One region of the Arthrobacter sp. 05T442 genome, then DNA from elsewhere that is predicted to be linked to it. Evidence: riboswitches for the same ligand, from Rfam matches in the RefSeq annotation. Region 1 holds a riboswitch; each other region holds the start of a gene.
The links. A riboswitch is a leader RNA that binds a small molecule or an ion and turns the genes downstream of it on or off. The one in region 1 is predicted to bind cyclic di-AMP.
Positions count from the first base shown of each region.

Region 2: it holds a riboswitch for cyclic di-AMP, as region 1 does, so the genes downstream of both, AC1DES_RS05620 (M23 family metallopeptidase) here and AC1DES_RS03450 (aggregation-promoting factor C-terminal-like domain-containing protein) in region 1, are expected to answer to the same signal.
Region 3: it holds a riboswitch for cyclic di-AMP, as region 1 does, so the genes downstream of both, AC1DES_RS14615 (NlpC/P60 family protein) here and AC1DES_RS03450 (aggregation-promoting factor C-terminal-like domain-containing protein) in region 1, are expected to answer to the same signal.

Region 1 covers NZ_JBFTKM010000002.1:67,775-78,201, reverse strand. Annotated here, with positions in the region: gene AC1DES_RS03460 (glycosyltransferase family 39 protein) at 1-1,428, opposite strand, end outside; gene AC1DES_RS03455 (bifunctional glycosyltransferase family 2/GtrA family protein) at 1,429-2,856, opposite strand; gene AC1DES_RS03450 (aggregation-promoting factor C-terminal-like domain-containing protein) at 3,030-3,764, opposite strand; cyclic di-AMP (ydaO/yuaA leader) riboswitch at 3,763-3,923, opposite strand; gene AC1DES_RS03445 (HAMP domain-containing sensor histidine kinase) at 4,052-5,617, opposite strand; gene AC1DES_RS03440 (response regulator transcription factor) at 5,621-6,361, opposite strand; gene AC1DES_RS03435 (hypothetical protein) at 6,599-7,495, shown strand; gene AC1DES_RS03430 (winged helix-turn-helix domain-containing protein) at 8,084-8,947, shown strand; gene AC1DES_RS03425 (SixA phosphatase family protein) at 9,202-9,729, shown strand; gene AC1DES_RS03420 (hypothetical protein) at 9,859-10,422, shown strand.
Region 2 covers NZ_JBFTKM010000003.1:235,191-245,617, forward strand. Annotated here, with positions in the region: gene AC1DES_RS05615 (NlpC/P60 family protein) at 1-90, opposite strand, end outside; cyclic di-AMP (ydaO/yuaA leader) riboswitch at 399-568, opposite strand; gene AC1DES_RS05620 (M23 family metallopeptidase) at 707-1,528, opposite strand; cyclic di-AMP (ydaO/yuaA leader) riboswitch at 1,533-1,741, opposite strand; gene AC1DES_RS05625 (iron-dependent transcriptional repressor DtxR) at 1,895-2,590, opposite strand; gene serC (phosphoserine transaminase) at 2,877-4,007, shown strand; gene AC1DES_RS05635 (MFS transporter) at 4,059-5,378, opposite strand; gene AC1DES_RS05640 (DUF3027 domain-containing protein) at 5,423-5,947, opposite strand; gene AC1DES_RS05645 (cold-shock protein) at 5,956-6,339, opposite strand; gene AC1DES_RS05650 (hypothetical protein) at 6,520-6,753, shown strand; gene AC1DES_RS05655 (helicase-associated domain-containing protein) at 6,764-9,262, shown strand; gene AC1DES_RS05660 (DNA repair helicase XPB) at 9,259-10,427, shown strand, end outside.
Region 3 covers NZ_JBFTKM010000016.1:3,795-14,221, forward strand. Annotated here, with positions in the region: gene AC1DES_RS14575 (esterase/lipase family protein) at 1-505, opposite strand, end outside; gene AC1DES_RS14580 (hypothetical protein) at 757-1,383, opposite strand; gene AC1DES_RS14585 (DUF4397 domain-containing protein) at 1,539-2,252, shown strand; gene AC1DES_RS14590 (RNA polymerase sigma factor) at 2,417-2,986, shown strand; gene AC1DES_RS14595 (anti-sigma factor) at 2,973-3,836, shown strand; gene AC1DES_RS14600 (DNA alkylation repair protein) at 3,887-4,525, shown strand; gene AC1DES_RS14605 (cation:proton antiporter) at 4,492-5,634, opposite strand; gene AC1DES_RS14610 (hypothetical protein) at 5,646-5,912, opposite strand; cyclic di-AMP (ydaO/yuaA leader) riboswitch at 6,102-6,295, shown strand; gene AC1DES_RS14615 (NlpC/P60 family protein) at 6,301-6,987, shown strand; gene AC1DES_RS14620 (hypothetical protein) at 7,175-7,504, shown strand; gene AC1DES_RS14625 (sensor histidine kinase) at 7,518-8,516, opposite strand; gene AC1DES_RS14630 (response regulator transcription factor) at 8,531-9,205, opposite strand; gene AC1DES_RS14635 (VTT domain-containing protein) at 9,210-9,959, opposite strand; gene AC1DES_RS14640 (phosphatase PAP2 family protein) at 9,970-10,427, opposite strand, start outside.

The DNA of each region.
Region 1 (10,427 bases):
GGCCGTGGCGGCCTTGCGGAACCGGCCGGGAAGTCCCGGGAAGTGGTCCACCCGCAGGAGCAGCGCCGCGGCGGCGAGGACGCCGAGGGCCACGGCGATCACGCGCATTCCGGGCAGCCAGGCCGGGTCACGGCCCAGGAGCACCGCGGACCAGACCGAGCTCGCCAGGACCGTGACGGCCAGGACAACCCGTGCCGGCCAGTACGCCCGGCCCCGCCACAGCTCCACGGAGCCGATGCCAACGAGGGCTCCGATTGCGGGCGCGAGGGCCACGGCATAGTACGCGTGCACCGTGCCGCTCATGAAGCTGAAGATCCCGGCGGTGACCACGAGCCAGCCACCCCACAGCAGAAGCGCCGCGCGGGTCTTCGAAGTCCGATCTTCCCGGCGGGTGAACCACAACCCGGCGACGAGCAGGACCAGGGCCGCCGGCAGCAGCCAGGAGACCTCCCCGCCGAAGCTGGCGCCAAACATCCGGGTGATCCCGGCCGTTCCGCCGAAACCGACGTTGCCGCCGGGCATCCCGCCGCCGCCCGGCATCCCGCCGCCGGAGCCGGTGATCCGGCCCAGTCCGTTGTAGCCGAACGTGAGCTCCAGGAAGCTGTTGTCCTCGGACCCGGCCATGTACGGCCGGGCCGACGCAGGGGTCAGTTGGAACAGGGCAACGTAGCTCCCGGCCACCACGGTGATCCCGGCGGCTGCGCCCAGCAGGTGCAGCAGCCGCCGGCCCAGGTTGGTGGGGGCCGCCCACAGGTAGGCAAGAGCGAGGCCGGGCACGATCAGGAAGCCCTGCAGCATCTTGCTCAGGAAGGCCAGCCCGATCACGGCGCCGGCGGCGGCGAGCCAGGCCCAGCCGGCCTTTTCGATGGCCCGCGTGGTCAGGTAGGCGGCCAGTACCAGGCACAGGGTCAGCATGGCGTCCGGGTTGTTGAAGCGGAACATGAGCGCCGCCACCGGCGTCAGCGCCAGGGCGCCCCCGGCCAGCAGGCCGGCGGCCGGCCCGGACACCCGCTTGACGGTCAGGTACAGCAGCCCGACGGCGGCCACGCCCATGAGTGCCTGCGGAATGAGCATGCTCAGTGGGGAGAAGCCGAAGATCCGTCCGGCCAGGGCAGGGATCCACAGGGCGGCCGGCGGCTTGTCGACGGTGATCGCGTTGCCTGCGTCGAGGGAGCCGAACAGCAGGGCCGTCCAGTCCTTGGTGCCGGCCTGGATGGCCGCGGCGTAGAAGGAATTGGCGTAGCCGGTGGCCTGCAGGTTCCAGAGGTAGAGCACGGCCGTGAGGACCAGCAGCACGGCGGCCGAGGGCCGCACCCAGCGCAGCTGGTTCCCGAACAGCAAGTGGTCTTGGCGGTTCCGTGGTGCTGCCGGCGGCGCGTCCGGGGTGGAGACTAGGGGCGCGGCGCTGGGGCTGATGGTGGCTGTCATCTACTTGGCCGTTTCTGTGCGGGGGCGGGAAGTGTCAGTGGTCCCGGACGTCGGGAGGGCCGTCGTAGGGGCCCGGTTGCGGAAGACCACCAGCCGGAACAGCAGGAACTTCACGGCGGTGGCGGCCAGGTTCGCCGCCGTGAGCGTGATGATCTCAAGCCAGCGGTCGGGCTGCCCGGAGGAGGCGCCGTGCACGACGGCGAGGGTCCCGGAGGTCAGCGCCAAGCCGATGCCGAACACCAGCAGGCCCTCGAAGTGGTGGCGGGCAACCTGGCTGGGGCCCTGGATGCCGAACGTGAAGCGCCGGTTGGCGGCGGTGTTGGCCACGGCGGTGGTGAGCAGCGCGAGGAAATTGGCGAGCTGCGGGTCCATGAGGCCGCGGCAGAACAGGAAGATTGCCAGGTAGGCGAGGGTTGATGCAACCCCGATGCTGCCGAAGCGGACGAGCTGGCCGAACAGGCTTCCGCCGGGGCTTTGCTCGTGGGCGCGGGAGGCTGCGGGGAGAGGGCCGCGGGCGAGGGCGGCGCGCAGTTCCGGGACGGGGATGCGGCCCGAGACGAGGTCCCGACTTAACCGCGCCATGCCGCGCAGGTCGGCCAGGGCGGTCTGGACGATGTCGACGCTGGACTGGGGATCGTCGGTCCAGTCCACGGGGACTTCGTGGACGCGCAGCCCGCACTTTTCGGCCAGCACCAGCAGTTCCGTGTCGAAGAACCACGCCTTGTCCAGGGTGTGCGGGAGGAGCTGCCTGCCCACGTCCGCCCGGATGGCTTTGAACCCGCACTGTGCGTCGCTGAAGTGGGCGCCCAGGAAGGAGTGCAACAGGAAGTTGTAGCTGCGGGAGATGAATTCCCGCTTGGGCCCGCGGACGACGCGGGAATTGCGGGTCAGGCGGGTCCCGATGGCCAGGTCCGAGTGGCCGGAAATCAGCGGCGCCAGCAGGGGACCCAGGGCCGCCAGATCGGTGGACAGGTCAACGTCCATGTAGGCCAGGACCGGTGACGGCGAGGCGAGCCACACGTTGCGCAGTGCATTTCCGCGGCCCTTTTCGGCCATGTGGACCACACGGACCTCACGGAGTTCGCGGGCGACGCGTTCTGCCGTCTTCAGCGTTCCGTCGGTGCTCGCGTTGTCCGCCACCGTGATCCGGAACGTGTGCGGGAAGGAACCAAGCAGATAGGCGTGCAGCCGGCGCAGGCACTCTTCCAGGTCCCGTTCTTCATTGAAGACCGGGATGGTCACATCCAGGACCGGTCCAGCGGTCCGGGTGTCGACGGGGGAGCGCCGGCAGCCTGCTTGAGCTGCGCGTCCGGGGGCGGCACTCGTGTCGGGTGCTCCGGCCAGGGAAAGCCTGGCCGGAGCGGCCTGTCCGGCCGGCATCGCCGTCGGATGCGGCAGGGGTCCTGGGGCCTGGTCTGTGAACGTCATGGTTCAACAGTGACGGCGTCCCATATGAGGGGTTTAGGCCAAAGCTGTGCGGTGCCTGTGGAAGTCCGCCAAGGAAAAGCCGGCAGTCCCAAGAAGCAGGCAAAAAAAGCAGCAGACCCCGGATCCTCGGATCCGGGGTCTGCTGTGAGGGGCGGGCGTTGCCTCTTCCGGCCTTAGTACCAGCTGTTGGCGTAGTGGAAGTTTAGTGCACCGCACGGGGAGCCGTAACGCTGCTTGACGTAGTTCAGGCCCCAGTTGATCTGGGTCCGGTAGTTGGTCATGTAGTCTGCGCCGGCGCTCGCCATCTTCTCGGCCGGCAGCGACTGGACCACGCCGTAGGCGCCGCTGCTAGCGTTGGTGGCGGTCGTCTTCCAGTCGGACTCCCGGGTCCAGAGCTTCATCAGGCACTGCATCTCGCTCGGGGCCCAGCCGTAGGTGCCGAGCTGGGCCGCAGCGTAGGCCTGCGCGCCGGCCGGGTCGTCGACGGCTACCGGGGGAGCCGGGGCCGGCGCAGGGGCCGCCGGGGCCGCGGGTGCCGGTGTCTCGACCGGCTTCACTTCTGCCGCCTGGGGCGCGACGTTTCCGGCGGTCGGCGCAGCCTGGGCCCCGACCCGGACCCTGTCGAAGTTCAGGTGCGTCAGCGGGTCAGCGCTGGTGGATGCCTCGGCGCTTGCCGCGCCGGCGTTCGGTCCTGGGATGTCGGCGGCCTGTCCGGCGGCGCCGACGCCGATCAGCACCGCGCAGGCCGCAGTGACAACGGCGGCCCGGCGGCCGGTGGACCCGATGTTTGAGGCGAACCGGAACAGGGGTGAAGCGGGCTTGGCCGGCTCGGCGCGGTGGCGCGACCTGGTGGAAAGGGGTTTTCGCGAGACGCCCTCAGGGCGCGTTTGTACCTTGAATTCAGTCATGATCGCCTCTCAACGCCGGCGGAGTTAGCTGTCGGGTTCGGATAAGGTCATCCGGCCGCACGGAAGATCACGTGTCGGCTTCACCCCAAGGGCGCAAGTGTGCAGAATGCCCGGGAACTCTGGGTCCCCCGCCTCTGCCTGGTCCAGCGGAATCCGGGAAGCGGCAGAGTTTAGCGTCCGTCCGGATATGCGGCACCAATGGCAGCCGCACCCCAAAAACGCTACAGCATTCGCGAGCTTAAGTCACATTTCGATAACAGGAACCGCTTCGGCGGTGCGTCGGCTTGCTACGCGAGCCCCGGCGTGGGGGCTGCGGGAAGGCGCACGGCGAACTCTGTCCGGCCCGGCCGGGACGTGACTTCGACCGTTCCTCCGTGGGCCTCCACGATCGACTGCACAATGGACAGCCCCAGCCCGGAAGTCCCTTCGGAGGTGGGTGCCGCCGTCGCGGGAGGAGCTCCGGTGCCGGACGCAGCTTGGGTCTCCGCGGTCCCGGCCGCCGGGTTTTTCCGCGCGGCATCTGCGCGTGCGAAGCGGGCGAAGACCCGGCCGATGAATTCGGGGGCGATCCCGCTGCCGTTGTCCGTCACGGTGACTACGGCACTGCCGTCTGCCGAACGCATCACGCCGGTGACCACGGTGGTCCCCGGGCCGGTGTGCTTGCGAGCATTGGACAGGAGGTTGGCGAGCACCTGGTGGAGCTGGGTCGCATCACCGCGCACCACCACGGGCTCCTCCGGGAGTTCCAGGTGCCAGACACGGTCCGGGGCCATCACCTTCTCGTCGCTGACCGTCTCGATGGCCAGCTGGGTGAGGTCGACGTCGCTGAGCTTGAGCGGCTGGCCCTCGTCCAGGCGCGCCAGCAGCAAAAGGTCCTCCACCAGGGTGGTCATGCGTTCGGACTGGCTCTGCACGCGGGCGAGCGACTTCTCGCCGTCGGGGGTGAAGTGCTCGGTCATCCTCATGAGCTCGGTGTACCCGCGGATGGCGGTGAGCGGAGTGCGTAGTTCGTGTGAGGCGTCGGCCACGAACTGGCGCACCTTCATCTCGCTTTCCTGCCGTGCCTCGAGCGCGTTGGAGACGTTGTCGAGCATCTGGTTCAGTGCGTAGCCCACGGCGCCCACTTCCGTGCCCGGATGGGCGGCCGACGCCGGGACCCGCACCGCCAGTGCCACTTCGCCGGCGTCGAGCGGGAGGCGCGAGACCTTGGTGGCCACCTCGGACAGCTGTTCGAGCGGCTTCATGTTGCGCCGGATCAGGGCTGTTCCGGCGAGGCCGATCAGCACCAGGCCGCCCGCGGACACCACCACCATGGTCCAGACCAGCGACGCCAGCGTGTTCTGTTTTTCGGCCAGCGGGAGCCCGGTGACGATCACGTCGCCATACGGTGCCTGCACGGCGGTGAGCCGGTAGGCGCCGGCGGACAGGGTGCGGTCCACGGGGATGCCGTTCGGCGTGAGTGCCAGGAGCACGTGGTCGTCGTCGGGGGAGAGGCTCCTCCGGCTGGCATCCTGGGCGAGGAAGCCGGCGCTGCTGACGGCGCCGCCCAGGATCCGGGCGTTCAGCGTGCCGACGCCCTGCCCCCGTGCCTCGAGGGGATCCGGGCGTCCGCCGGAACCGCCGGGCGAGGGCCGGCCGAACTCGCTGGAACGGTGGGACGCCTCATCGAGCTGCGTGTCGAGTTGCCGGGTGAGGAACAAATCCATGGAGGCGTAGCTGAACAGGCCGACGGCGCCGCAGATGGAGACGAGCAGGGCCATGGCGACGAGGACCAGACGGGTGCGCAGGTGCCAGGTGGACGGGTCGCGCCAGTCGCGCCCGGGGGCACGGATCTCACCGGAGAGTGTGGGCACAGATCACTCCGACGGCTTCAGCACATAGCCGGCGCCGCGCACGGTGTGGATCATCGGGGGGTGGTTGGCGTCGACCTTCTTGCGGAGGTAGGAGATATACAGTTCAACGATGTTGGCCTGTCCGCCGAAGTCGTAGTCCCAGACGCGGTCCAGGATCTGGGCTTTGCTGATCACGCGCTTGGGGTTCTCCATGAGGTAGCGCAGGAGCTCGAACTGCGTGGCGGTCAGATGCAGCTCCTGGCCCGCCCGGGTGACTTCCCGGGTGTCGACGTTGAGCACCAGGTCTCCCACCACGAGTTCCGCGGTGTCCATGGCGGCCACCCCGGACCGCTGGACCAGCCGGTGCAGGCGCAGCAGCACTTCCTCCATGCTGAACGGCTTGGTGACGTAATCGTCGCCGCCCGCGGCAAGGCCCGTGATCCGGTCCTGGACGGCGTCCTTTGCCGTCAGGAACAACGCCGGCACTTCGGGTGCGAAGGCGCGGATCCGGGTCAGGAGTTCCACGCCGTCGAACCCCGGGAGCATGACATCGAGTACCAGCACGTCAGGGCGGAACTCCTTGGCAAGCTTGACGGCTTCCGGGCCATCCGCGGCGACGGCGACGGACCAGCCGGCCATCCGCAGGCCCATGCTCATCAGTTCGGACAGGCTGGGTTCGTCGTCCACCACGAGCGCGCGGATGGGGGAGCCGTCCGGATGCGTGAGCTGGGGAAGGTTGTTGGTCATGGAGTGCGAAGTGGCCATGGGACAACTCTCCGTTCTGCCGATTTGGTGCGGCTTTGGGAACCCTGTGCGGCGCCTGTGAATCCCAGCCTAGCGAGCTGGATGGGTCTGCGGGCGCTTTTGGCCCTCTCCCGGCCCGCGCCCGGTCACAGCCCCGGCTGTCGAGCCGCACAGCACAGGCACAGGATCGCCCAGCACGCTGGATGCACAACGACCCGGGATGGAACAGCGGTCCCGCACCCAGAAGAGGAGAACACCATGAGCGGTCAGCAGCCCGGTCCTGTCCCCGAAACCACCCCCGGCGGCACGCCGGCCCCCGTGGCGACGCCGGTCAACACCCAGCACGCGGACGTATCCTTGGCGCCTGCACCTTTCGCGAACGCACAGCACGACGCCGGGCGGCCCGCACCTGCGGAAGCGCCCGGCTGGGGTGCGCCGCCCCAAAGCGCCGAAGCGCCCGGCTGGGGTGCGCCGACCCAAAGCGCCGCAGCGCCGGGCTGGGGTGCGCCGGGCGCCACTCCCGCTAAGGCCTCCACGGGCAAGCCCTGGACCCTCAAGCGGGGACTCGCCGTCGCCGGTGCCGCCGTGGTGCTGGCCGCCGGGGCCGGCGTCGGGGTGTACGCCCTTTCATCCAGTTCCGCGGCAGCCGATGGAACGACGCGCGGAGCGGCAGGAGGATTCGCCGGCCCCGGCGGCCAGGGTTCCGTGCAGGGCGGCCCGGGGTCTGCCCAGGGCGGCTTCGCCGGGGGCGGCGCGCAGGCCCAGGGCGGCCCCGGCAATGCCGCTCCCGGCGGGGCGGCCGGGATGGCGGGCGGCCTGTCCGCGGCGGTGCACGCCGAATACGTCGTCCTGCAGGGAAGCGGGTACGTCACCAAGGCCGAACAGCTGGGCATTGTGACGGACGTCAGCACGACGTCTGTCACCGTCAAAAGCAGCGACGGATTCACGCGCAGCTATGCCCTGGGCGGCGATGTGGTGGTGAGCAACCTGCAACAACGACGTCAGCAGGCCGGAGGCAGCACAGGCAGCCAGCTAAGCGTTGCCGACATTGTCGCCGGTGGCACGGTGCGGATCGTTGCGGCAAAGGACGGCTCGGACTATACGGCGGAGTCGGTCCTGGTCGTCGCGGCGACGGCAACCGGGCAGTCGAACTGAGTCCGGTCCGGACCCGCCGGGCGAACCGCCGCGCAGGCGGATCGGGCTGAGCCGAAACCACCTTTACTGCCGGGCCCTCCGGGGTCCGGCAGCATGCCCACTCCGTGGACGGCGGGAGCTCATGAATCGGGACGGGCAGTTTCTGCCGATTTCCAATACAGTGAATTATTCATAAGAGTTGCCCAGGTTTCCCGAAGAAGATTCGGGGAATGGCGCACACTGACCGGCCGGTCGGAAAAACACTTGTTATTTTATTGACACGGCAGAATTGTGATCTAAACTACATTCCTGCATTTCGTCTCACTATGTGGAACCTAGAGTCCATTGTTACTTGCAAGTTTTCATTGTTACGTTGCACACTTCAATTGTGAACAAGAACTCAACAGCACCTGCAGCCGCAGCTTCCTGGATCAGCCCACCCGCTGATACCGAGATGCGTTGTTGTCGAATGCACGCCTAACTTTTACACCCCAAGAGTTTCTAGGCATTCGCCCCCAGCCCAGAGTCGGGCGCCCCTCCCCAGTTTCATTGCGGGGAAACTAGCATTCGAGCCGCGATGACGGCCATTCACATTGAGGTAAGCAATCCATGTCAGTTGCATCCGGATACGTCCACATCTCCGTCCGTAACGCCAGCAAGGCCGGCCAGACCTCCGGGATCCGTCAGGGCTTCGGCGGCCGCCCCGCCTTTGCGCCGGGCGCACCCGCCAACAGCTTCCCGGCCCCGGGCTATGCGGCACAGGGCTACAACCCGGACTCCTACGGCCAGCTCCGGGCCGTTCCGCCGGCGCCCGCCACCGCCCCCACCCCCGTGATTGCCACGGGCAACGGCAGCCCGGTCCGTCCGGTCGCCAGCGACAACGTCGCCCGCGGCTTCGTCCTGTACATGGGTATCGACGAGGAAACCGCGGCGGCTGCCGGCACCTCCATCGCCAAGCTTGCCCAGGAGATCCGTGCCTACGCGCAGTCCCTCGTTGCGGGTGCGGAAAGCTACGCTGCCGTCGCCGTAGCGCCGGCCAGCACCCCGGGTTCCGCCCTCGACGTCGTCCGCTCCACCTTCGGCGACCCCACTGCCGGTGCCCGGCAGCGCGCGGAGACCGCCCGTCTCCAGCAGCCGCAGGACCCGCGTCCGTCCGGCGTGCTCATCGACCTGGCCCGCCGCGAAGTGGCGCTCGACGGCGAATCGCTGAACCTGACTTTCAAGGAATTCGAGCTCCTGAACTACCTTGTCGAGAACGGCACCCGCACCGTCGGCCGCGACGAACTCCTCGAGGGCCTGTGGCGCAACGCCGAAGAGGTGCCGAACGAGCGCACCATCGACGTCCACATCCGCCGCCTGCGCTCCAAGCTCGGGCGCCTTGCCAACACCGTGCGTACCGTCCGCGGCCAGGGCTACCGCTTCTACGAGCACCCCGAGGTTGTTGTCTGGGCCGCTCCGGAATACTCCATCTAGCGTCCGGCCCACGCAAAGCGTCCGTCCCTGTCGCAGGGGCGGGCGCTTTTGCCTTGTCCGGAAGCTCAAGCGGCTTTCCGGCGCGCGGCCACATTCCCGCCGCGACGGACGCGGTGGGTGGACTGCCTGGGCAGCATGTGTCTCCGCGGCTGCGGTTGCCCGGCACGTCATGCTGGAAGTGACGTTTGTCCTGGCGGACTGAGCGCCCGGCGGCCGCGCGCTCACGGTGACAGCCCCCGCACTAGGATTGGCTCATGAGCGCCCATCACATCAAACGACTGGTGATCATGAGGCACGCCAAGGCCGACTGGCCGGGCGGCGTCGCCGACCACGACAGGCCGCTGGAAGAGCGCGGACACAGGGACGCCCCTGTCGCCGGCAAGTGGCTGCTCAAGCACGGCGTGGTTCCGGACTTCATCCTCTGCTCCAGCGCGCTCCGCACGCGGCAGACCTGCGTCTGGGTGTGCAACGAACTCGGTGACAAGGCTCCGACGCCGAAGCTTGAGGACGGCCTCTACGGCGCCTCGGCGCTGCGGATGTTGTCGGTCATCAACCACGTTCCGGACACCGTGACCACGCTCATGGTGATCTCCCACATGCCCGGGGTGCAGGACCTCGTCATGCACCTGGCCTCTCGGGATTCCGACCACGACGCATACATGGACGCGGCCAGCCGCTATCCCACCAGCGGCCTGACCGTGCTTGAAACAACGAAGTCCTGGGCCGAGCTGGACGGGCAGGATGCCCGGCTCACGCACTTCAAGGTTCCCCGGTCCAAATAGCGGCCCGGTTGTGCGGAGCTGCGGAGCCGGAAGCCATGGCGACGCGCCCCGTTCTGCGGTTTACTGATCCTGTTCGCTCATATGGTTTTTTGAGCGAGGGAATTCGACCCGGAGAAAAGGTGGATCATCGTGGATTCAGGGCAGCTCATAGGAATTATCGTCGCCATCGTCGTGGTCTTGGCGATCGTCGTGGTCGCCGTCTTCCTCAGCCGCAAACGCAAGGTGGCCGCCGACCGGAACCGGGCTGCCGAGATGCGCGAGGCGGCCAAGGCCGACGAGTTCTCCGCCAGGGAGCGCGAGGCCAAAGCGGCCCGTGCTGAGGCTGATGCCAAGGAAGCCGAACTCGAGGCCGAACGTCTGCGCAAAGACGCCCGCGGCCGTCAGGAGGAGGCGGAGCGCGTCCGCGCCGGAGCCCAGGAACAGCTGCGGAAGGCTGACGAGGTGGACCCGGATGTCGTCACCTCGGACCGCGGCGACGCTGCGGGGCGAGGCGAGACCCCCAATGAAGAAGTGCCCAGGGAGGAAACGTCCACGGAAGGGGCGCCCGGGGAACTGCGCCGGGACCGCGCCGCACGGGACCAGGCCGCCGGCGAGGACCGCACCCACGGACCGGGCAGCCAAAGCGACGATCGCGCCAGGGACGCGTCCGCCGGGGATGATCCCACCACGGGTAACCGGCCCCGGAACCTCTAAGGGCC
Region 2 (10,427 bases), on a different contig from region 1:
GGCGTTGTCGCCGACAGCCTTGGCAATGACAGCCAGCGAGTTGGTCTTGGTGACCTCGGCGCGGTGCCGTGCGATTGCACGAGTAGTCATTCAGTTCTCTCTTTCGTGATCCTTGGACCGCGCGTTTTAGGCGCGGACTGAGGACGCTCCGGCATCTTGGGGGTACGCCGGATCGCCCCGAATGGGTTAGTTAGCGAAGGGTGTACTGCGAAGACGCGCCAAAAGCGGGAACTGCGTGCAGGTGCTTGGCCTGCAGTCCGGACTCGGCAGCAATGAAGCGTGTGGAGTCGGATCCAATCCGGGCGCCGGCAAGGGCAGCACGGGACTTGGATTCCAGCGGGCTCGCTAGAGCCGCGCACGCGCGGTGACGCGCAGCATTGTGGCGTGAAGACACGAAAGTAGCCTCTCCCAATGCCTGCGAGGTGAGCTGTCGGATTCGGATGGGAGTCACCCGGCCGCTCCGCTTCCTTGGAAGCTTTGCGACTTAACCCCAAGGCCTTCTTGCGAAGACCAAAATTGGTTCCCCCGCCCCTGCCAGACGATGTAATGCGAACGGACCTTGAGCGGTGGCAGAGCTAGGCAATCCACTCAAGAGCGCCAACTTCGGAAAAGTTGGCGTACCTCATACGGTACAGCAGTTGGGATTCAATGTCACATTCAGATCACGGCGTGTCACAAGAATGCGAGAGTGACCCATCATCTTGGCTCAGAGCCAGCCGAGGGGGTCAACAACATCGCCGTTGACCATCACCTCGAAGTGGAGGTGGCAGCCGGTCGACGCGCCCGTGGTGCCGCTCATCGCGATGAGGTCGCCGCGCGAGACCTTCTGGCCGACGTGGACCGAGGAAGAGGACAGGTGGTTGTAGGTGGTCTCCAGGCCGTTGCCGTGGTCGATCACGATGCGGTTGCCCCCGCCATAGGGGTGCCATCCCGAAAAGGTCACCGTGCCGCTGGCTGCCGCGTGGACGGCTGTTCCGCACTGCGCGGCATAGTCCTGGCCGCGGTGGAACTCACCGGCACCGCCGGTGATCGGGCTGACACGGTAGCCGAAGGGCGAGGAAGCGATCATCACATCCAGCGGCGCACCGAGGGTGCCGGCCGACGCCGCACGGGTGATACTGCCGACGGACTGCGCGCTCAGCAGCTGCTTGAGCTTCCCGTCCGGGTCACCCTTGGTGGTGACGGCCGTGCGGCTGAAGTCGACCTTGGCGCCCGCTGCGGCAGTTACATCCGGCTGCGACGCGGCGGAAACGGATCCGGAAGGCCCGCCGTCCGTGGCCATGACCGGGCTGGTGACCGGGACGGTGACCGTGAGGACCAGGCCTGTGGCAGCCAACGCCATTCCGGCCTTCTGCCCGACGCCGCTGGCAGCGGCAAAGTCCGTAATCTGGCGGAACGGACTGCGGCGGCCCCGGCGTTCGACGCGGTGCGCGTCACGCGGGCGGTCGGCCAACGGCGCGAGAGCCTGACGCGGTACCGGAGCAGGACCGGCGGCGCGACGGCGACCTTTGGCGGTCTGGGTGGTCAAGGACGGTTCCTCTCTGGATGGCCTGCGGAGTTAGCTGTCGGATTCGGGTCAGAGAGATCAAAGACCCGGTCCGCCGTGGCAAGCTTCCAGACACAGAGGCACGTTGGAATCCCACTGTGGAGTGCGCTTGCCGCTGACGGACTTCACCCCAAGGCCGCTCTGAAGGCGGCCGCAAGTGGTTCCCCCGCCCCTGCCAGAAGGCGATTCTGCGACTGATCCGCTGGCAGGGCTCGGCTTCGGATCAGGTAACGCTTTGGTATCGGTACTGGAGACTAACTATAGGTGATTAAGCCGCCCGGTAATAAATCCGTAATCACCCTTGTGCACAACTCATAGGTCGCCCCACCACCCAGGCGTCAGCGCAGGTCAGCCGACCGTTACAAACACATGCGCCGCGACTTCGGGCGGCAGTTCGAGGGCGCCTTCGATATCCGGAACCCGGACCGAGATGTACTCGCCCACCCGCTCCAGCGAGAGGCGCGCCCCGGGGCGGATTCCGCCCTCGTCCAACTGGACGAGCAACTCCGGTTCCACCTGGATCGGCTCCGCCAGGCGGCTGACGATGATCCTCGAATCAGCGCCGTAACCGGCCATGGCGTCCAGCAGGTTCACCACGTCCGCGGCGAACTCGCTGGACGGGGTGCCGCCGAGGTCCGCGAGCCCGGGAATCGGGTTCCCGTACGGCGAAACGGTCGGGTGGTCGAGCATCTCGAAGATCCTGCGCTCCACGCGTTCGCTCATCACGTGTTCCCAGCGGCAGGCTTCCTCGTGGACGTACGCCCAGTCGAGGCCGATCACGTCAGCGAGCAGGCGTTCGGCCAGGCGGTGCTTCCGCATGACTCCGACGGCGCGTTTCCGGCCGGTTTCCGTCAGCTCAAGGTGGCGGTCGCCCGAAACAATCACGAGGCCGTCACGCTCCATCCGGCCAATGGTCTGGGACACAGTGGGGCCGGAGTGACGCAGTCTTTCGGCAATGCGGGCGCGGAGGGCGACGATGTTTTCTTCTTCAAGTTCCAGAATGGTCCGAAGATACATCTCCGTCGTATCAATCAGATCCGTCATTCAGCTCAGCTCCTCGAGCGCCGTCCTTGCATCATTCCCACCGTACCGCGCGCAGGTTGCGCCCTGGCGGGATCCGCCGTACGTTCGCAGCACAGCTTAGCCTATTTTGAATTACTCCGGATAATCTTCGGGCGTACGCGCGGTCGTCTCAATGACCGGACTGTGACGGCCTTTTTCCGCGTCCACCGGGGCAGTCAGGCAGAATGAAACGGAGTCTTCGTTGCAGCCACCCCTGCCGGACCATCTCCCAAGCCACGCTAAGCATCAGCCGAAAATTGGAGCCCCTGTGAGCGACACCAGCATCACGATCCCCGCAAACCTCCTCCCCAAGGACGGACGGTTCGGCGCCGGCCCGTCCAAGGTCCGTCCGGAACAGATGGAGGCCTTGGCAGCGGCGTCGGCGACACTGCTGGGAACTTCCCACCGCCAGGCGCCCGTCAAGAACCTTGTCGGCTCGGTCCGGACGGGGCTCGGTGAATTCTTCCGCGCTCCGGAGGGCTACGAGGTCATCCTCGGTGTCGGCGGCTCCACGGCGTTCTGGGATATCGCCAGCTTCGGCCTGGTCGAGAACAAGGCACAGCACTTGTCCTTTGGAGAATTCGGCTCGAAGTTCGCTGCCGCCACCAACAAGGCGCCCTTCCTCGCGGAGTCGTCCATCATCAAGTCCGAGCCCGGCACCCGCCCGTCCGCCCAGGCAGAGTCCGGCGTCGACGTTTATGCGTGGCCGCAGAACGAAACTTCGACCGGCGTTGCCGCTCCGGTCAAGCGCGTGGCCGGCGCCGACCGGGGTTCCCTCGTGCTCGTGGACGCGACATCGGCGGCGGGTGGCCTGGACGTGGACGTGGCCGAAGCGGACGTGTACTACTTTGCCCCGCAAAAGAACTTCGCGTCCGACGGCGGCCTGTGGCTGGGTCTGTTTTCCCCGGCGGCCCTGGAACGGGCAGCCCGGATCAAGGCCAGCGACCGCTGGATTCCCGATTTCCTGGACCTCCAGACGGCCATCGACAATTCGCGGCTGAACCAGACGTACAACACGCCGGCACTGGCCACGCTGGTCACCCTGGATGCCCAGGTGCGGTGGCTCAACGCCAATGGCGGGCTGGACTTTGCCGCGGCCCGGACCGCGGACTCCGCCGGGCGGATCTACCGCTGGGCCGAGGCCTCCGACTACGCCACGCCGTTCGTGGCCCGGGCTGAGGACCGCTCGAATGTTATCGCCACGATCGATTTCGACGAATCGGTCGACGCCGCCGCCATCGCCAAGGTGCTCCGCGCCAACGGCGTCGTGGACACGGAGCCGTACCGCAAGCTGGGCCGCAACCAGTTGCGGATCGCAACCTTCGTGGCGATCGAGCCGGACGATGTTTCGGCGCTGCTGGAGTGCATCGACTTCGTCGTGGGCGAGCTCAAGAAATAGCGCCACACCGCGGCGAGCCCAGGGCGGGGAACGCCGCCGGCCGCGCAGGGTTCAGTGTTCGACGGCGTCGTCCGGGTTTGTTTCCCGGGCGGCGCCGCTCGCGTTTGCGCCGGAGCCCGATTCGAGGCGGAAGTGCCGCAGCCCGCGGGCACGCCGGTCAAAGCGGATCCGCAGCTGCTTCGCCCGGACAATCCACAGGACCCCGATCAGTGCCGCGATCAGGCCGGAGCCGGCCGCCACGCTCATCGACCAGCGCGGACCGGCAACGTTGGCCACCCAGCCCACGAACGGCGCGCCGATGGGGGTGCCGCCCATGAAGATCGCCATGTACAGGGCCATGACGCGGCCGCGCATTACCGGATCCGTCGTGGTCTGGACATAGCCGTTCGCGCTGGTCATCATGGTGATCGCGAAGAGGCCCACGGGCACCAGCGCGACTCCGAACCAGAAGTAGTCCGGCGCCAGGGCCGCTATCCCGCATGCAACGCCGAACGCTCCGGCGGCGCCGAAGATGATCCGCAGCCTGGGCTTGCTGCGCCCTGCTGACAACAACGCCCCGGCGACCGAGCCGATTGCCATGATCGAGTTCATCAGGCCGAAGGCACCAGCGTCCAGGCCGAACTCGGTCCCTACCATGGCGGCGATGAACAGGGCGAAGTTCAGTCCAAGGGTTCCGACGATGAAGATTGCCACGAGCACCACGACTATGTCCGGCCGGAACCGGACGTACCGCAGACCTTCCCGGATCCGGCCCTTGCCCGTCCCCGCCCGCGGCAGCTGACGAAGTGACATCGCCGGAATCTTCCACAGGCTCAAGAGCAGGGCGAGAAATGTGAGCGTGTTGATCAGGAACACCCAGCCGGGGCCGACGACCACCGTGAGCACGCCGGCCACGGCCGGTCCGATCATCCGGGCCACATTGAACGAGGCACTGTTCAGGGCCACCGCGTTGGGAAGATAGTCGTCCCGGACCAGTTCGGAGACGAAGGTCTGCCGCACGGGCGCGTCCAGCGCGGAGACGACGCCGAGCAGCAGCGCGAACGCGTACACGTGCCAGAGCTGCGCGGCGCCGGAGACCACGAGGACCCCGAGCCCTGCGCTCAGCAGCGCCATCGCGGACTGGGTCAGGACAAGGAGCTGTTTGCGGTTGAACCGGTCGGCGACCAGGCCGGCAACCGGGGCAAGGAACAGCTGGGGACCGAGCTGGAGCGCCATCGTGATGCCCATGGCACCGGCGTCGTGATCGGTGAGGTGGGCAAACACGAGCCAGTCCTGGGCGGTGCGCTGCATCCAGGTCCCGATATTGGAAATGATCGCACCGATAAACCAGATCCGGTAGTTAAGGATCTGCAGCGACTTGAACGTGGACATCATGTCCGGCCCTCCCCGTGCACTCCCCCGGACGCTTCCAACCGCTAGTCAGCCTCGACTGCGGAATCGTCCTGCTCGTCGTCGGATTCTTCGGGCTCGTCGTCGGACATGTCCGAGGGCTGCTCCGCCGGCTGGGCCTGAGCGTCCGTGGTGTCCTCGTCGCCCTGGGCGTCCTCCGGGCGCACGCGCTCTGCCCACGGGATCCAGGCCGGCGCCAGTACGGAATTCTCCGAGGGCAGCAGGCCGAGCTCGTCGACCGTGACCACCTTGGAGCGCGAGTTGCGGGTCAGCACGGCATACCACTGCCAGCCCAGGTAGCCGGGCAGCTTGGAGTCGAACAGGTGCGTCACAACGCGGTCGCCCTCTGACTTGGCACCCAGGTGCTCGCCGATCTGCCACGCCGGGGCGATACCCTCCAGCGCGGTCCGGGCAACGTCGACGGCGGCGGCCAGGAAAGCGTCGGGCTTACCGATGCGCCAAACGGGAACGCCGGTGCGCGGACGGGTGCCGTCTTTGGATTCGGCTTCGCCGCGTGCCTTGCGCACCCTCTGATCAGGTTCCGGAGTCATCAAAAGCCTTATACGTCCAACTCGTCGGCAACCTTACGCAGCGCAACGGCAATCGCCTTGCCCTTGTTGCCTTCCGGGTACTTGCCCGCGGAGAGAGTTCCGGACAGGTTGTCCAGCACGGTCACGAGGTCCTGGACCAGCGGGGCAAGATCCTTGGCGCTGGGCCGCTTTGCCTTGGCGATGGAGGGCGTCTTGTCCAGCACGCGCAGGCCCAGGGCCTGGGCGCCCTTGCGGCCGTCGGCGACACCGAATTCAACGCGGGTGCCGGCCTTCAGCTCCGTGACGCCTTCGGGCAGGGCCGACTTGGGCAGGAACACTTCCTGGCCGTCCTCCCCCGCGAGGAATCCGAAGCCCTTTTCCTTGTCATACCACTTGACCTTGCCGGTAGGCACGTAATCAACCTTCTTCGTTCTGCTGGGTACACGGCCGGCGGTCACCGCATCCGCATGGATATGCGGGTTCAGGGTATGACTGCCTGGAGACCGTGTTGGTCTGTATCTCCAAGGTTATCCTGCCTGACCCACTTTGACGGTGTGAGGCGCGGGCGAGGCCGGACTGTTAGCGTTGCCCTCATGACTCGACAGCGCTATCGGCGGCCCCTCCTGATCCTCGCGGCCGCCGTTGCCGTGCTCTCCCTCGCGGCTGTCGGCGCGGTCATCGCCGCAGCCTCGAACCACGTGGTGACCCCGGTCTGGATCACCTCCGCCGCCCTCTACGGGCTGCCGGTCGCGTTCTTGCTCATGCTGGCGCTGGTGGTGGACGGAGCCGCAGCCCGTCGCCGCCCGCCCGAGCGGCGCGAAAGGTAACGTTGGACTGATGTCCCAGATCCGCGCGCTCAGCAAGGAACTTCAGGCACGCAGCGACGAGTCGTTGCGGGCCCTGTTCTCCGCGCGGCCGGACCTGATTTCCCCCGGGGTTCCGGACTTTGCTGCCCTCGCCGCCCGCGCCAGCGGCCGGGTCAGCGTGCAGCGCGCCCTCGAGCGGCTCAACCGCCCCGAGATGCAGGTACTGGAAACACTCCATCTGTGCACCAACGGGGACACCGGCCACAGCGCGTCCGCGGCAATGCTGAAGAAAGCCATCAATGGCTCCACGGTCGCGGCAATCGAGCGGCTCCTGCATTCACTGCAGGAACTTGCACTCGTCCACCGGGCAGACCCCCCGCACGGCGTCGCCCCGGCGGCAGCGAAGCAGCGCTACTACCTCCCGATCGGCAGCCTCAAGGACGTCATTGGCATCTACCCTGCAGGACTGGGTCGCAGCTACACCGAACTCGTGCGGCTCCAGCCGGCCTTCGCCCAGCGCGTCGTGCAGCTCGTGGGAGAACTCGCCCGCAGCGGGGCGGCCATCTCCCCAGCCACGACGCCGATGGAGGCGGCCTTGTCCCTGCAGCACTGGACGGCGACCCCGGAAGCGCTCCAGAAGATCCTCGCCACAGCCCCGGAACGCACGACGGCCCTCCTGGCCCGGTTCGGGAACTGGGCCATGGGTGCCGTTCCCCAGGCGCAACGCCGCGCCTCCGTGCTTCACGAAAGTGACGACGTCGGCCCCGTGGACTGGCTGCTGGCCAGGGGCCTGCTGGTGCCCCTGGACGCCGCCCACGTTGAACTGCCGCACAGCGTCGGCATTTCGCTGCGCGGCGGGCACGTCATTGAGAACTTCGCACTGACTCCCCCCGTGCCCCGGCTCGGCCAGACCAGCGCGGCGCTGCGGCGCAACGCGGCCCTCGGCGCGATCGCCGAAACCTTGCGGCTCGTAGGCGAACTCCTCTACATCGTGCGTGATCAGCCGCTTGTGACCCTCCGCAGCGGCGGGGTCGGTGTCCGCGAGATGAAACGCCTGGCCGACTCCCTGCGGATCGAACTGCATGAGGCCGGGGTGCTCACGGAGCTGTGCGCCCTTGCCGGGCTCCTGCGCCTGGACGTGGACAGCTCGGCCTGGGTCCAGCCCCCGCAGCTTGAGTGGCTGACCCTTCCGCGGCAGGAACAATGGCTCTGGCTGGTCCACGCCTGGCTGGCCAGTGAACGCGCGCCTTCCCTCGTCGGCCAGCCCGCCGGCGGCGCCGCGTCCGGACCGGCCGGGCACCGGGGCGCAGCCGGCACCACGATCAATGCGCTCTCCGCGGAGGCCCAGCGGCCGGATGCGCCGGTGGTCCGGAAGCGGATCCTGGAAATCCTGAATGAACTCACGCTGGAGGCCGCTGCGCCGGACGGGCAGGCTCCGGTGCTCGATGCCGCCGCCGTGCTGGAGCGCGCGGACTGGGCGCAGCCCCGCATGGCCCGGCGCTTCAGCTCGCTGGTCCGGGGCGTCCTGGCCGAGGCGGAAATGCTGGGCCTCTTCGGCTCGGGGGCCCTCAGCCAGCTCGGTGCGGCGATAGCAGCCGAACAGCCGGACGACGCCCTGGGAATCCTCGGCGAACACCTCCCGGCGGCGCTGAACCACGTCCTGCTGCAGGCAGACCTGACCGCGGTGGCGCCGGGCTATCTCGCACCGGAACTGAGCGAGAGACTCCTCACCATGGCCACCGCCGAAGGCCAGGGGCCGGCCACCATCTACCGGTTCTCCGTGGCGTCAGTCCGCAGGGCCCTCGATGCAGGCCAGGACGCCCAGGCAATCCTGGACTTCCTGGGCCAGCATTCGGCCACGGCCATCCCGCAGCCGCTCAAGTACCTCATCGAAGACACCTCAGCGCGGCATTCCCGGCTCCGTGTCGGAGCCGCCGGCAGCTTCATCCAAAGCGAGGACGAAGCCGCGCTGCTCGAACTGCTCAACGCCCCCGCCGCTGCCGGCCTGGGACTGGCGCGCATTGCCCCCACGGTGCTCATCTCGCACACCGCGCCCCGGGACGCCGCGCAGGTGCTCCGCGCACTGGGGTTGTCGCCCGTGGTCCAGGAGTCCGAATCCGCCGTCGTGCGGCTGCGCCGCAGCACCGCCGTGCCCGGCAGCGGGCGTCCGGTCTATACGGCACCGCGCACCGCCCCGCCGGAAGCCGACGTCGCCGCCCAGCTCGCGGTGCTCCGAAGCGGCCGGGTCCACGCTGCTGGCTCCCCCGATGGCCACTTTCCGGCCGCGGCTCCGGGCAGCGAGGAGGCCACCCAGCTCGGCCTGGAAACGTTGCAGAAGGCGATCCGGCTCAAACAGCGCGTCGTCATGAACGTCGTCGACAGCATGGGGAATGCCAGCCGCGAGACGGTCGTTCCGGTAGCAGTGAACGGCGGGCGCGTGCGGGTCTTCGACCCGGACAAGGAAACCGAGCGGGTCCTGTCCATCCACCGCATTATTGACGTAGAAACCACAGAGGAAATGCTCCAGTGAATGACGGGCCCCTGATCGTCCAGAGTGATAAGACCATCCTGCTCGAAGTCGACCATGAGCTGGCCACCGAAGCCCGCCATGCCATCGCGGCCTTTGCCGAACTGGAACGCGCCCCGGAGCATGTGCACAGCTACCGGCTGACGCCGCTGGGCCTGTGGAACGCCCGGGCCGCCGGGCTGGACGCCGAAAAGGTGCTCGACACCCTGCTCAAGTACTCCCGCTTCCCGGTGCCGCATTCGCTGCTGATCGACGTCGAAGAGACGATGTCCCGGTACGGCCGCCTGCGGCTCGAAAAAGACCCCCAGCACGGGCTGGTGATGCGCACGTCAGACTATCCGGTGCTCGAAGAGGTGAGCCGGGCCAAGAAGATCGAACCCCTGCTGGGACCGCGGATCGACGCCGAGACAGTGGTGGTGCACTCCTCCCAGCGCGGGCAGCTCAAGCAGTTGCTGCTCAAGATCGGCTGGCCGGCGGAAGACCTCGCCGGCTACGTGGACGGCACGCCCCACCCCATCATGCTCAACGAGACCGGGTGGAAGCTGCGTCCGTACCAGCAACTGGCCGCGGAAAACTTCTGGGCCGGCGGCAGCGGCGTCGTCGTGCTTCCCTGCGGTGCGGGCAAGACCCTCGTGGGCGCCGCGGCCATGGCCACGAGCTCCACGACCACCCTGATCCTGGTGACGAACACGGTGTCCGCCCGGCAGTGGAAGGACGAGCTGCTCAAACGGACGTCCCTGACCGAGGAGGAGATCGGCGAATACTCCGGCTCCGTCAAGGAAGTCCGTCCCGTCACGATCGCGACCTACCAGGTCCTCACCACCAAGCGCGGCGGGCTCTACCCCCACCTGGAGCTCGTGGACGGCAACGACTGGGGACTCATCATTTACGACGAGGTCCATCTGCTGCCCGCCCCGATCTTCCGGATGACCGCCGACCTGCAGGCCCGGCGCCGGCTGGGGCTCACCGCCACCCTGATCCGGGAAGACGGCCGGGAGGGCGAGGTCTTCAGCCTGATCGGCCCGAAACGCTATGACGCTCCGTGGAAGGACATTGAGGCCCAAGGCTACATTGCCCCGGCCGACTGCGTGGAGGTCCGGGTGGACCTCCCCCGCGACGAACGGGTGGCGTATGCGATGGCCGAGGACGCGGACAAGTACCGCTTGTG
Region 3 (10,427 bases), on a different contig from region 1:
TGCCGTGGTTGGACGGTGCGATGCCGACCAGCTGGTTGACATTTTTTGCGCCGTTCAGGAAGCCCATGTAATAACGCGGCATCATGCCGCCTTGGCTGTGTCCCACCAGATCGACTTTTTTCGCCCCTGTCGAGGCCAGCACGGCGTCGACAAAGGGGGCGAGTTGCCCGGCGGAGTCGGCCACGGGTCCAGAGGCGTCGACGCCGTTCGTTGACCCGTAGTTCAGGGCGTACACGCAGTAGCCCTCACTCTTGAGCGAGGGCGACATGCTCGCCCAGTTCTTTGCCATGTTCTCAAACGTTCCCGGCACGAGAATAACCGGGTACGGGTGCGCCGCCGAGGGCTTGCACGACCAATCGTTTGCACCGGGAGGGGAGACGTCCACGGTGGCGGCGTTAGCGGCGGGCGAGGCCAAAATGGACCCGCACAGAAGAGCCGCTGCCCCAAGAGCGGCGGACTTGGCAATGGTGCGGTTGGCTCGGGTGGATTTGCTCGGATGGGACACGGAATACCTCTTCGGTCGGGCCCCTCATCAGCGAGGAGTCGGCGTGGGTGAACGTGGGTTAGGGATCCGTCCCCAATGTGATCCGGCTCACGTTCATCACTTCAGGCTAGGAAACATTTCCCAACCAGTGACCACATCTGCACGTTTGTGCAGTGGTTCCTTCCCATCTGAGCCTACTTTCGGGTAACCAGGCCCCAGGGCTGCACGTATTCGCTTTTTCCGCGCCCGCGGACGGCGGCCCGGCGACGGCGTCACTCGCCCGGCGGGAACTCGTACGTGGCCGGGATCGTGGCAGGCGGCGCCCCGTAGGACAACACCACTTCGTCGTGTGCTTTCAGCGGGAGGCCACGGATGCCGGCGTCGTACTTCTTTCCGTTGACGTAAGCGGTCCAGCCGTCCACCGGCCCGTTCGCTGTCCCGGGGGTTCCGCTGCCGGAGAGGACGCCCCATTCCGTGAGAAGCTGCCCAAGCGTGAAGACCTGCCCCGCCGTGGGCGATTCGATGTGGACGACGCCGGTGGTGTCGTGCGTGTGCAGGGCTGAGATGCCGTCGGGCCTGTTTGCCGCGCTGATCGTGATACCGATGTTGGCGGGCACGGGTACGGGGTTGCCGTCCTTGAGCACGTCCAGGTGCGCGTGGTAGTGGTCCACGTTTCCCTCCGCCGTCAGGACGGCCAGGCCCGCCTTGGTGATGCGCTCACGCATACCCGCAGTGTCCAGGGCAAAGCCGGCAGGGGCGGGCGCGGCTGCTGCGGGCGGGGAGGAAGAGGCTGCCGGGGAAGAGGTGGTGGCAGTCGGTGCCGGCGCCGGTGCCGAACACGACGCCACCCCCAGCGTCAGGGTGGAAAGGGCGACGGCGAGTGCCAGCTTGGGGTGCATGGTTGCGGAGACCGCTTTCGTTCCGGGGACAGGATGCTTCCAGTCTATGCAGAGGGAAAGTTCGAGCGGACTGCATCCGCGCAGGGCCTCCGGCCGGTAGTTAAGGGTGTAAGCAAAGCACCGCCCGCAAGCCGGGCCTCCACGAGGAGTTTGAAATGCGCAAAACAATCTCTGCCGTCGCCGGAGCAATGACGCTTCTGGCCGGACTCGCAGTCGCCGGCCCCGCCCAGGCCGGCGACGGACACCACGGCAAGGAGACGGCCCAGCTGTCCGTTCTTCATGGCGTACCGGGCCTCACCGTAGATGTCTGGGTAGACGGCAAATTGACCTTGGACAACTTCACGCCGGGAACGCTGGCAGGGCCGTTGACCGTCCCCGACGGTGACCACAAGATCGCGATCACCGGGGCCGACGCCACGAGCGCGGACAACCCGGTGATCGGTCCCGTGACAGTCGACCTGGAGGCAGGGCGGAATTACACGGCAGTGGCACACCTGGCCGCTGACGGAACCCCCACTGCCACCCTCTTCACGAATAACACCTCCGCCAGCCCCGACGGGAAGGGCAAGCTGACGGTCCGTCACGTGGCCGCCGCACCGGCCGTCGATGTCCTGGCCGGCGGAACCGCGGTTATCAAGGGCCTGACCAGTCCCCACCAAAAGACGCTTACCCTCAAGGCCGGGACTGTGTCCGCGTCGGTCGCTGCCGCGGGAACCACCGCCCCACTGATCGGCCCGGCCGACGTCAACATCGCCGAAGGCAAGAACACGATCGTCTACGCCTGGGGCAGCCTTGCCGATAACAACCTGGGCGTCGCTGTACAGGTGGTGGACTCCAAATCCGGCGGACAGAGGGGACACAACGGCTAACGTCCGTCCGCCTCAGGAGTGACATGCTGTCTTCGTCAACCGGTGGGGTCGCGTTCCGCGCGGCCCCACCGGCCGTCTCCGCCGTCGAACCACCGTTGCCCCACACCGCTGGGCGCGGAATAATGTGGTCCCACAGGGGTCGATGCCGCTCTAAGGAGCATCCTATGGAGGCAGCCGCGCAGGGTTGGGACGTAGGTCTCGATCATGCGTTCGCCAGCGGAGAGGAACAGGCCCTGGCTGAGGCGTACCGGAAGATGAGCCCCCTCGTCTACACTCTGGCGTTAAGGTCCCTGGGCGAGCAGGCGGCCGCAGACGACGTTACGCAGGAGGTCTTCATTCGGGCTTGGAAATCGCGGGCGAGCTATCGGCCGGAGGCCGCTCGCCTGCCGGCCTGGCTGATCGGGATCACGCGGAACGCCATTTACGACGCAATGTCATCCCGTTCCCGCCAGCGCGATCTCGAACAGGCAGCCGTGCACCTTGTCCGCGACCCGACCGCCAATCCGGGTGCCAAAGACGTGGAGGCCGTGGCGGACCGGATCACCTTGGAAGAGGAGTTGGAGCGACTCGGGGATCCCCAGACGGCAATCATGCGGCTGGCGTTCTATGAGGACTTGACCCATGACCAGATTTCCTCGCGCCTGAACCTTCCGCTCGGCACCGTCAAGAGCCACATCAGGCGCAGTCTCACCCGGTTGCGGGCCCGTCTGGAGGTGGAACGTGGAACACCTTGACCCCGAGTTTCTCAGCCTCCTTGCCCTGGGTGAGCCGCTCGGGAACGAATCCGATGCCGTCCACCTGGCGGGCTGCCGGGAATGCAGCGAAACCCTCGCGGCGCTGCGGCGCACGGTCCTGGTTGCCACAGCCGACCCCGCCGCCGTGGAACTTACGGAACCCGGAAGCCACAATTGGGACGCCATCCATCAGGCACTCGGGCTGTCACCATCCCTGGCAGCGGATCCCTTGAGCCGCTCCGCGGCACCTGTCCGGGACGCGCAAGGTGCCCGGGCCGGGCGCGGCACCGATGCGCAAGCGGTGCGCCCGGCGGAAGAGCCGACGTCGCCGCCCCTTTCGTCGTCTGCGCCGCCGGTTCCCCTGCGGCCCGGCCGGAGGACTCCCGGAACGCGCCGCGGCCTGTGGATCACGGCGGTTGCTGCGGGAGTAGTGCTCGGCGCAGCGGGCGCGTGGACTGCGGCGGGCATCCTCGGCCGCACTGAACCGCCGGCCGCGGCGCCCACGCCGCCGGCCGTGGTCCTGGCCCAGACATCGCTGCAACCCCTGGCGGCCCACGCCGCAAGCGGGAACGCAGTGGTCCAGCGGCTCCCGAACGGCACCCGCCAGCTCGTCATCCGTCTGGCCGAAGAGAAGGTTTCGGGTTTCCGCGAGGTCTGGGTGGGCTCCGCCGACCTGTCCAAGATGGTCAGCCTCGGAGTCCTGGGCAATGACCCCGGCATTTTTGTCATCCCGAGCGGACTGGATTTGGCCCAGTACCCCGTGGTGGACATTTCGAACGAGCCATATGACGGGGATCCGGCACACTCGCCGGAAAGCATCGCCCGGGGCCGGCTGACAGTGACCGGTTGAGCTGCAGCCGCCGGTTCGTGTTCGGGCCGTCAAGGCGGAAGAATGGGCGTGTGAGTGACGCCGCGGAATTCATCGATGCCGCCCTGCAGCGGGAAGGCTCGTGGAGCCGGGCCGAGGCGGCGCAAGCCCGGCTGGGAAGCGCCCTTCGGTTCTACGGCGCCTCAGTAGGGGCCGTCCGCGGGACGGTCCGCGATGCCGGCCGCCGCCATCCGGGGCTGTCGCACGATGACATCACCGCGCTGGGCTCGGAACTGTGGGCGGTGCCGGTCTTTGAGCGGCGCCTCGCCGCGGTGGTCCTGCTGCAGTCCAACGTGCGGCTGCTGACCAACGCGGACCTGACGCGGATAGAGGGCTTCGTCCGCCAGGCACGGCTGCGGGACCTCGTTGATCCGCTCGCAATCGATGTGATCGGACCCATGCTGGAAGGCCTGGACGTGGTCGGCAGGGTGCGCGCTGACGCCGTGCTGGACCGGTGGATTCTTGAGCCGGACATGTGGCTCCGTCGTGCCGCCCTGCTGTCGCCGCTGCGGGCGTTCCGTGCCGGTACGGGGGACTGGGACAGGTTTGTCCGGCGTGCCAGCCGGGTCCTGGCCGGGCCGCCGGCGACGGCCGACGAGGAGGACGTGGTCCGGGAGGCCGTCACCCTGGTGCAGGCTCAGCGGGTCGCGTCTCCGGCGTCCAACGGTTGAACGAAGGACTTGGCGGCCCGCGATCCGGCAACGGCGCTCGCGGCTATGGTGACCAGCGCGCCCAGGAGCAAGGCGGCATCCTCCCCGGGCAGCAGCACGTGGAGCTGCGTGCCGATGCTCGCTGCTGCCACGGGAACGCCCAACTGGGCCGCCGAGAGTACGCCCAGTGGCAGGGGGAGCCCAAACGCGCGCAAACCGGAGTGGAGCAACACCGTCCCGATCCCCAGGGCCAGGCCCAGGACGATCATGTCGGGGTGGCCAGCGAGCTCGCGGAGGTTCAGGGAAGACCCCAGCCACACAAAAAAGATCGGGCCCAGGAAGCCGTCGCTGACTGCGAAGAGCTGGCGTGCCAACCGCCGCGGCTCGCCGACGGCGGCCACCACGAGCCCGAAGGAGAAGCCGGCCAGCATCACCGACACGTGGCCGAAGTTGGCCACTCCGGCGAGCGTGAAGAGGAGCGCCAGCTGAATCCGCAGCTCCAAGGCAAACTTGCGGTTCTCCGAGAGCCGATGCATACGCTGGCGCGTGCCGCTTCGCTCGAGGGAACGCAGGGCAAAGAACAGCGCAATGGCACACACTCCCACCGCGAGCGCCCCCAGGGCGGCGCGGCCGGCGTTCGGCGGATCCACGGCCAACGGCAAGGCGACAATGCAGGCGATGTCAGCAATGGCCACTTGCGCTGTCAAAGCCACCACGTGCGGGCCGCCGAGGTGCAGGGAATCGACAATCGGGAGGACCAGTGCGGCGGATGAGGAGGCGAGCAGCACCACGTAGAGCGGAGCATGCCCGGTGCCGAAAGCCAGTCCCGTGCCGGTTCCGATGACCACAGCCGCGACCGCCGCCACCGCGGCCCGGCGCGAGCCCTTTCCGAGGGCCGAGCGGATGTGGGGGTCCCTCACCGGCACGTGAGTTCCGGCCACGAACATCATCAGCGCGAAGCCGATGTTCGCCAGCAGGCTGAACGTGGGGTCGTTCGAGTCGATCAGCGCGAACCCGGTCCGACCGATCACGATGCCTGCCAGCAATTCGCCAAGAACCACCGGCAGCCGCCAGCGGGCCGGTAACGCCAATAGGGGCCCTGCCAGGGCGACGACGGCGATCAGCGCCATTGACAGGAATGTCACCTTGCGCCGGACCCGGCCGGCCTCCGTTCCACCACCGCGTAGGCCTTCCCGTCCAGGAACTCCCAATCGGTGACAACCATGAACCCGAGTGCGTCGACGCGGTCGTTGAGGACGTGGACGTCGAAACCGCCGTCCCGGGGTTCCGCATCCCAGGTCGACACATGGACTTCTTTCCCTTCCAGGACCAGCAGCTCCGTGTTGACATCAAAATCTTCCTGGGGCTGATTGCTCAGCTGGCAGATGGCGACACAGTGGCTGTTCATTTCGGGCCTCCACTTCGGGATGAGCTGGTGGCATCATCCTATGTGCCTATGCGCCGCTCTCCCTATGGGCAATTCCCGCGGGTAATTCCCGCGGCAAGGGGGCGGCCGTTACCTGAATGTGACTTTCGGCGGTCATCCCCGTACCGTGGACAAGTGCCCGTTATCTCCGATACGGGCGCTCCCACAGCCGATTGCCTAACTCTGCCGCGGCCGCGGGACAACTCGCATCAACGTCCGGCAGAGACGGGGAAACCACTTTCGACCTACTGGTTCGCAGGTCTTGGGGTGAAGCCGCACAGTGCCCGGAACGCGGGCCCAGAGTGCGGCCGGGTGCCTCCCATCCGAATCCGACAGCTCACCTCGCAGGCATTGGGAGAGGCTAAAATTCATGTCTTCAATCAATACTTTCGCGCGCCAAGCCGCCGTCCTCACCGCCGCATCCGGCCTTGTCCTTGCCAGCGGGATGGCGGCTAATGCCGCCGGTGCCCCGGTGCAGCGCGACTCAGCGCCGGCGTCGTCCGTTGACGTCAAGGGCCAGGTCGGCACGCCGGTCAGCGCGGATTCCACCGTCAAAATCAGCTTCGATCGTCCTTCCGTGGCGTCCACTGCCGCTCCGGTCGTCGTTCAGCCCAAGCCTGCTGCCGCAGCCCCGGCGGCAGCACCAGTGCAGGCGCCGGCCGCCCCCAGGGCATCCGTCCAGGTCCAGGCAGCACCTGCACCAGCCCCTGCCGCGGCTCCGGCGGCAGATCCGGCGGCAGGGGGCCGCAACGCCGCCATGCTCTCCGCTGCCTACGCCCAGTTGGGCCTCACGCAGGACTGCACGGCCATGGTGGAGAAGGCCCTGGGAGCCGCGGGCAAGCCGGTCGGCGACCTCGGACCCACGCAGTTCCTCAGCCAGGGCACCGTTGTGGGCACGCCCCAGCCCGGTGACATGGTGGTGCAGTCAGGCCACGTGGGCATCTTCGCCGGCAATGGCCAGGTCATCAGCGGCGGCATGAACGGCGTCAACTCCACGATCGTCCACCCGCTGTCCTGGCTGACCGCCACCGGCCCCGTGACCTTCGTCCGCGCCTAGGCGCTGCGGCCCAACGGGCCCCGGATGCGTGTCCGAAAGACCGGCGATCCACTGCCCCGGGGCAGTGGATCGCCGGTCTTTTGGCGTTCAGCTTTCTCACAGAATCGGCGGATAAAGTCCCGACGGCAGGACTGTCCCGCCACGGATATGAGGAGGACGTTTGGGCCCGGTAAAAAGTCTTTGGGCGATGGTCCAGGGGGACCCCGTCTTCATGCGGCGGGTGAACGGGTGGCTGGCAATCCTGTGGATCCTCATGATTCCGGTCTCGCTGATGATGGGCTGGCTGGATTCCGTCGTCTACGTCTCGGCGCTGTCGCTCTGGGCCCTCGTCTCCGGCCACTGGTCGGCCTGGCAGGCCGCCCGCGTCGAAGTCGCCCAGATGGAGGACGCAAAGAAGCGCGAGAAAGAAGACCTGGTGGCCGAGGTTGTTGCGGCTCTCCTCGCCAGGACAAACGTGGAGCCGGCAGACGCACCGGCCGGGGACCTGGCGGGATCCCGGGCCGCGCCGGCGAACTGAGTGCGGCCGCCGCTCAGAGCCGGGCTGCGGGAAGGACGATCTTCATGACGGTCCCTTCGGCGCCCGTCCGGGCCACCTCCACCGTCCCGCCGGCGGCCATGGCAATCTCGCGGACCAGCGCCAGGCCGATGCCGAAGCTCCGCTGTCCCCGCGCTCCATCGGGGCTGGGCGCCCTGACAAATCTGTCGAAGATCCGGTCCTGGTCGACGCCGGTAATCCCGGCGCCCGTATCCGCCACGGTGATGACCGCGTGGTTCCGCTCCGCACCGGCGCCAATCGTGACGCACCCGCCGGGCGGGGTATGGGCCAGGGCGTTGTCCGCCAGCGCGAGCACCGCGCGCCGCAGGGCATTTTGTTCGATCCTGGCTTGCGGCCGGCCGCCGGCGGAGAAGTCCAATCGGACGTCCCTTTCGGCTGCCAGTTGCTGGAGGCTCTCCGCGACAGAAGCGGCGACGCAGGCCAGATCGATCGGTTCAGCCTGGGGATCCGGGGCAACCGCGGTTGCGGCCAGCAACAGTTCGTTGACGATTCCTGTCAGCGTTGCGGCATCCTCGCGAATCCTAACCAGGGCCCGGCCTGGTTTTGAGTCCGGTGCCGCATCGCGCTGCGCAAGCTGGATCCGGGTGTCCAGGATGGCCAGCGGCGTGCGCAGTTCATGGCTGGCATCCTGGACGAACCGGCGCTGCAGGGCCAGTGCCTCTCCCAGCGGGCGGATGGCGCTGCGGGCACTGAGCCAGCCCACAAGGCCGGCCAATGCGATGCCTGCCACCCCGGCAATGATCATCGCCTCGAGCAGATCCTTGGAATCAAGGTAGGTGTAGGTTGCCCCGGCAGCCCCGGAGTGCGGCAATTCGGGGTGGGCCAGCTGGTTCATCAGATAGAGGGCGGTGACGGCGAGGAGGCAGAGCACCATCACCGCGCAGGCGGCGCTGATGCGCAACGCCACCTTGAGCGAGGCCTTGCGCAAGGTGGACTGGTCCGGGGCGCCGCCCGGCAGTGCTTCCTTAGTCATTCGCTTCGCTTCCCTTACTCATGGGCGTCGCCAATCTGGTAGCCAACGCCATGGACAGTGCGGATAACGGTCCTGGAGATTTTCCGGCGGAGGTGGTGGACGTAGGTGTCGATCACGCCGGGCTGGTCCGTGGGGTGGAAGAAGCCGGCGAGCAGCTCGTCCCGGGTGAAGACCCGGCCCGGTTCCGCGGCGAGTGCCGCGAGCACTTCGGCCTCCTTCGCCGTGAGGGAGACCAGGCTTCCGTAAACGGACCGGACCGAGCGGGATGCCGGATCGAGCTCCCAGTCGCCGATGCTCACGGGCCCGACGGACGGGCTGTAGGTGCGCGTCAGTGCGCGAAGGCGTGCAGCCAGTTCACCGGCGTCGAACGGTTTGGTCACGTAGTCATTGGCGCCCGCATCCAGGCCCCGGACCTTCTCGTCGGGATCGCCCAGCGCCGTCAGAATCAGGACCGGCGTGGCGATGCCCTTGGACCTTAGGGCCGCGATCAGGCTGATTCCATCCATCCCGGGCAGTCCGCGGTCGATCACCATCACGTCCCACGGCTCCGTCAGCGCCAGATGCAGGCCGTCCCGGCCGTTGGCGACCAGCCGGATCCGGTAGTCAGTCTCCAGCAGCTCGGCGATGAGCGGGCCCAGGACGGCGTCGTCCTCGACGAGGAGCAGGGACGGCAGGCCGGCGATTGTCATGCGCCTATTCTTCCGTGGCCATTTCCCCGGCCCGCACGCCTTCGGCCGTGTCGTGCGCGGTTCCATCGGCACTATCCGGAGTGGTTCCAGCGGTGGCGCGGCGGTTGCTGCGGCGGCGCCTGAGGAGCTGGATGGCCCAGGGCAGGACAGAGACAAGGACCATGGCCACGGCGATGACGTCAATGTTTTTGGCGATGATCTCGTAGTGTCCCAGCCAGGTGCCCAGCAGGATCACGGACACGGCCCACGCCAGGGCGCCGACAATATTCCAGAGTGTGAAAGCTTTGTACCCGTAGCGGCCGATGCCGGCGGTCAGGGGCGCAAACGTCCGGACCATGGGCACGAAACGGGCCAGGACGACGGCGGCGCCGCCGTGGCGGCGGAAGAATTCCTCCGTTGTGGTCAAGTGGGCGGTCTTCAGGACCTTGGCATCATCTTTGAACCATCGCCGGCCAAAGGTGCGCCCCAGCCAGTAGCCGACCTGGTCGCCGGCCACGGCCGCTGCGGTGACGACGCCGATCAGGACGGGCAGCGTCAATTGCAGCTGCTGATGCAGGAGGCCCGCCGTGAAAAGCAAGGAGTCGCCGGGCAGGAACGGGAACAGCACCCCGGATTCGATGAACACCATCGCGGCGATGACGCCGAGCGCTGCGGGCCCGAGCCCCGCGAGCAGGCTGGCCGGGTCAAGCAGCGAGGGGGATCCGGCTGCGGCCGTCAGGGCCGGAACCAGTCCCGAAGCATAGATGCTGTGCATGGCCACTTCCCTAGCGCCGGCTTGATCGGAGGAATGCGGCGGCCGGCAGACGGTCCGCGATCCGGGGAGCGAAGCGGTTCCACAGCCCGGCGAGCAGTACCACCGCTCCGCTCGCGGCAAGGAATGAGGCCGCCACGTCGGTGGGGTAGTGGACCCCGACATACAGCCGTGACCAGGCCACGATGACCGCCATGGCGGCACCCGCGACGGCGATGACCTTGGACCAGCGGGTTCCGCGGGCCAGGAAATAGAGGGCGAAAGCCAGTGCGACGGCGAAGGAGACGTGGCCGCTGGGGAAGCTGTTGGACCCCGTCTCGGGCGAGAGCGGGTCGAAGAGCAGCGCCGGGTTGGGCCGTTGTCGGGCGATGATGAGCTTGAAGACTTCGCTGGCCACCCAGCCGGAGCATGCCACGAGTCCGAAGGCTACGGCCTTGACCAGGTCACGGCGGACCAGCCAGATGTAGAGGG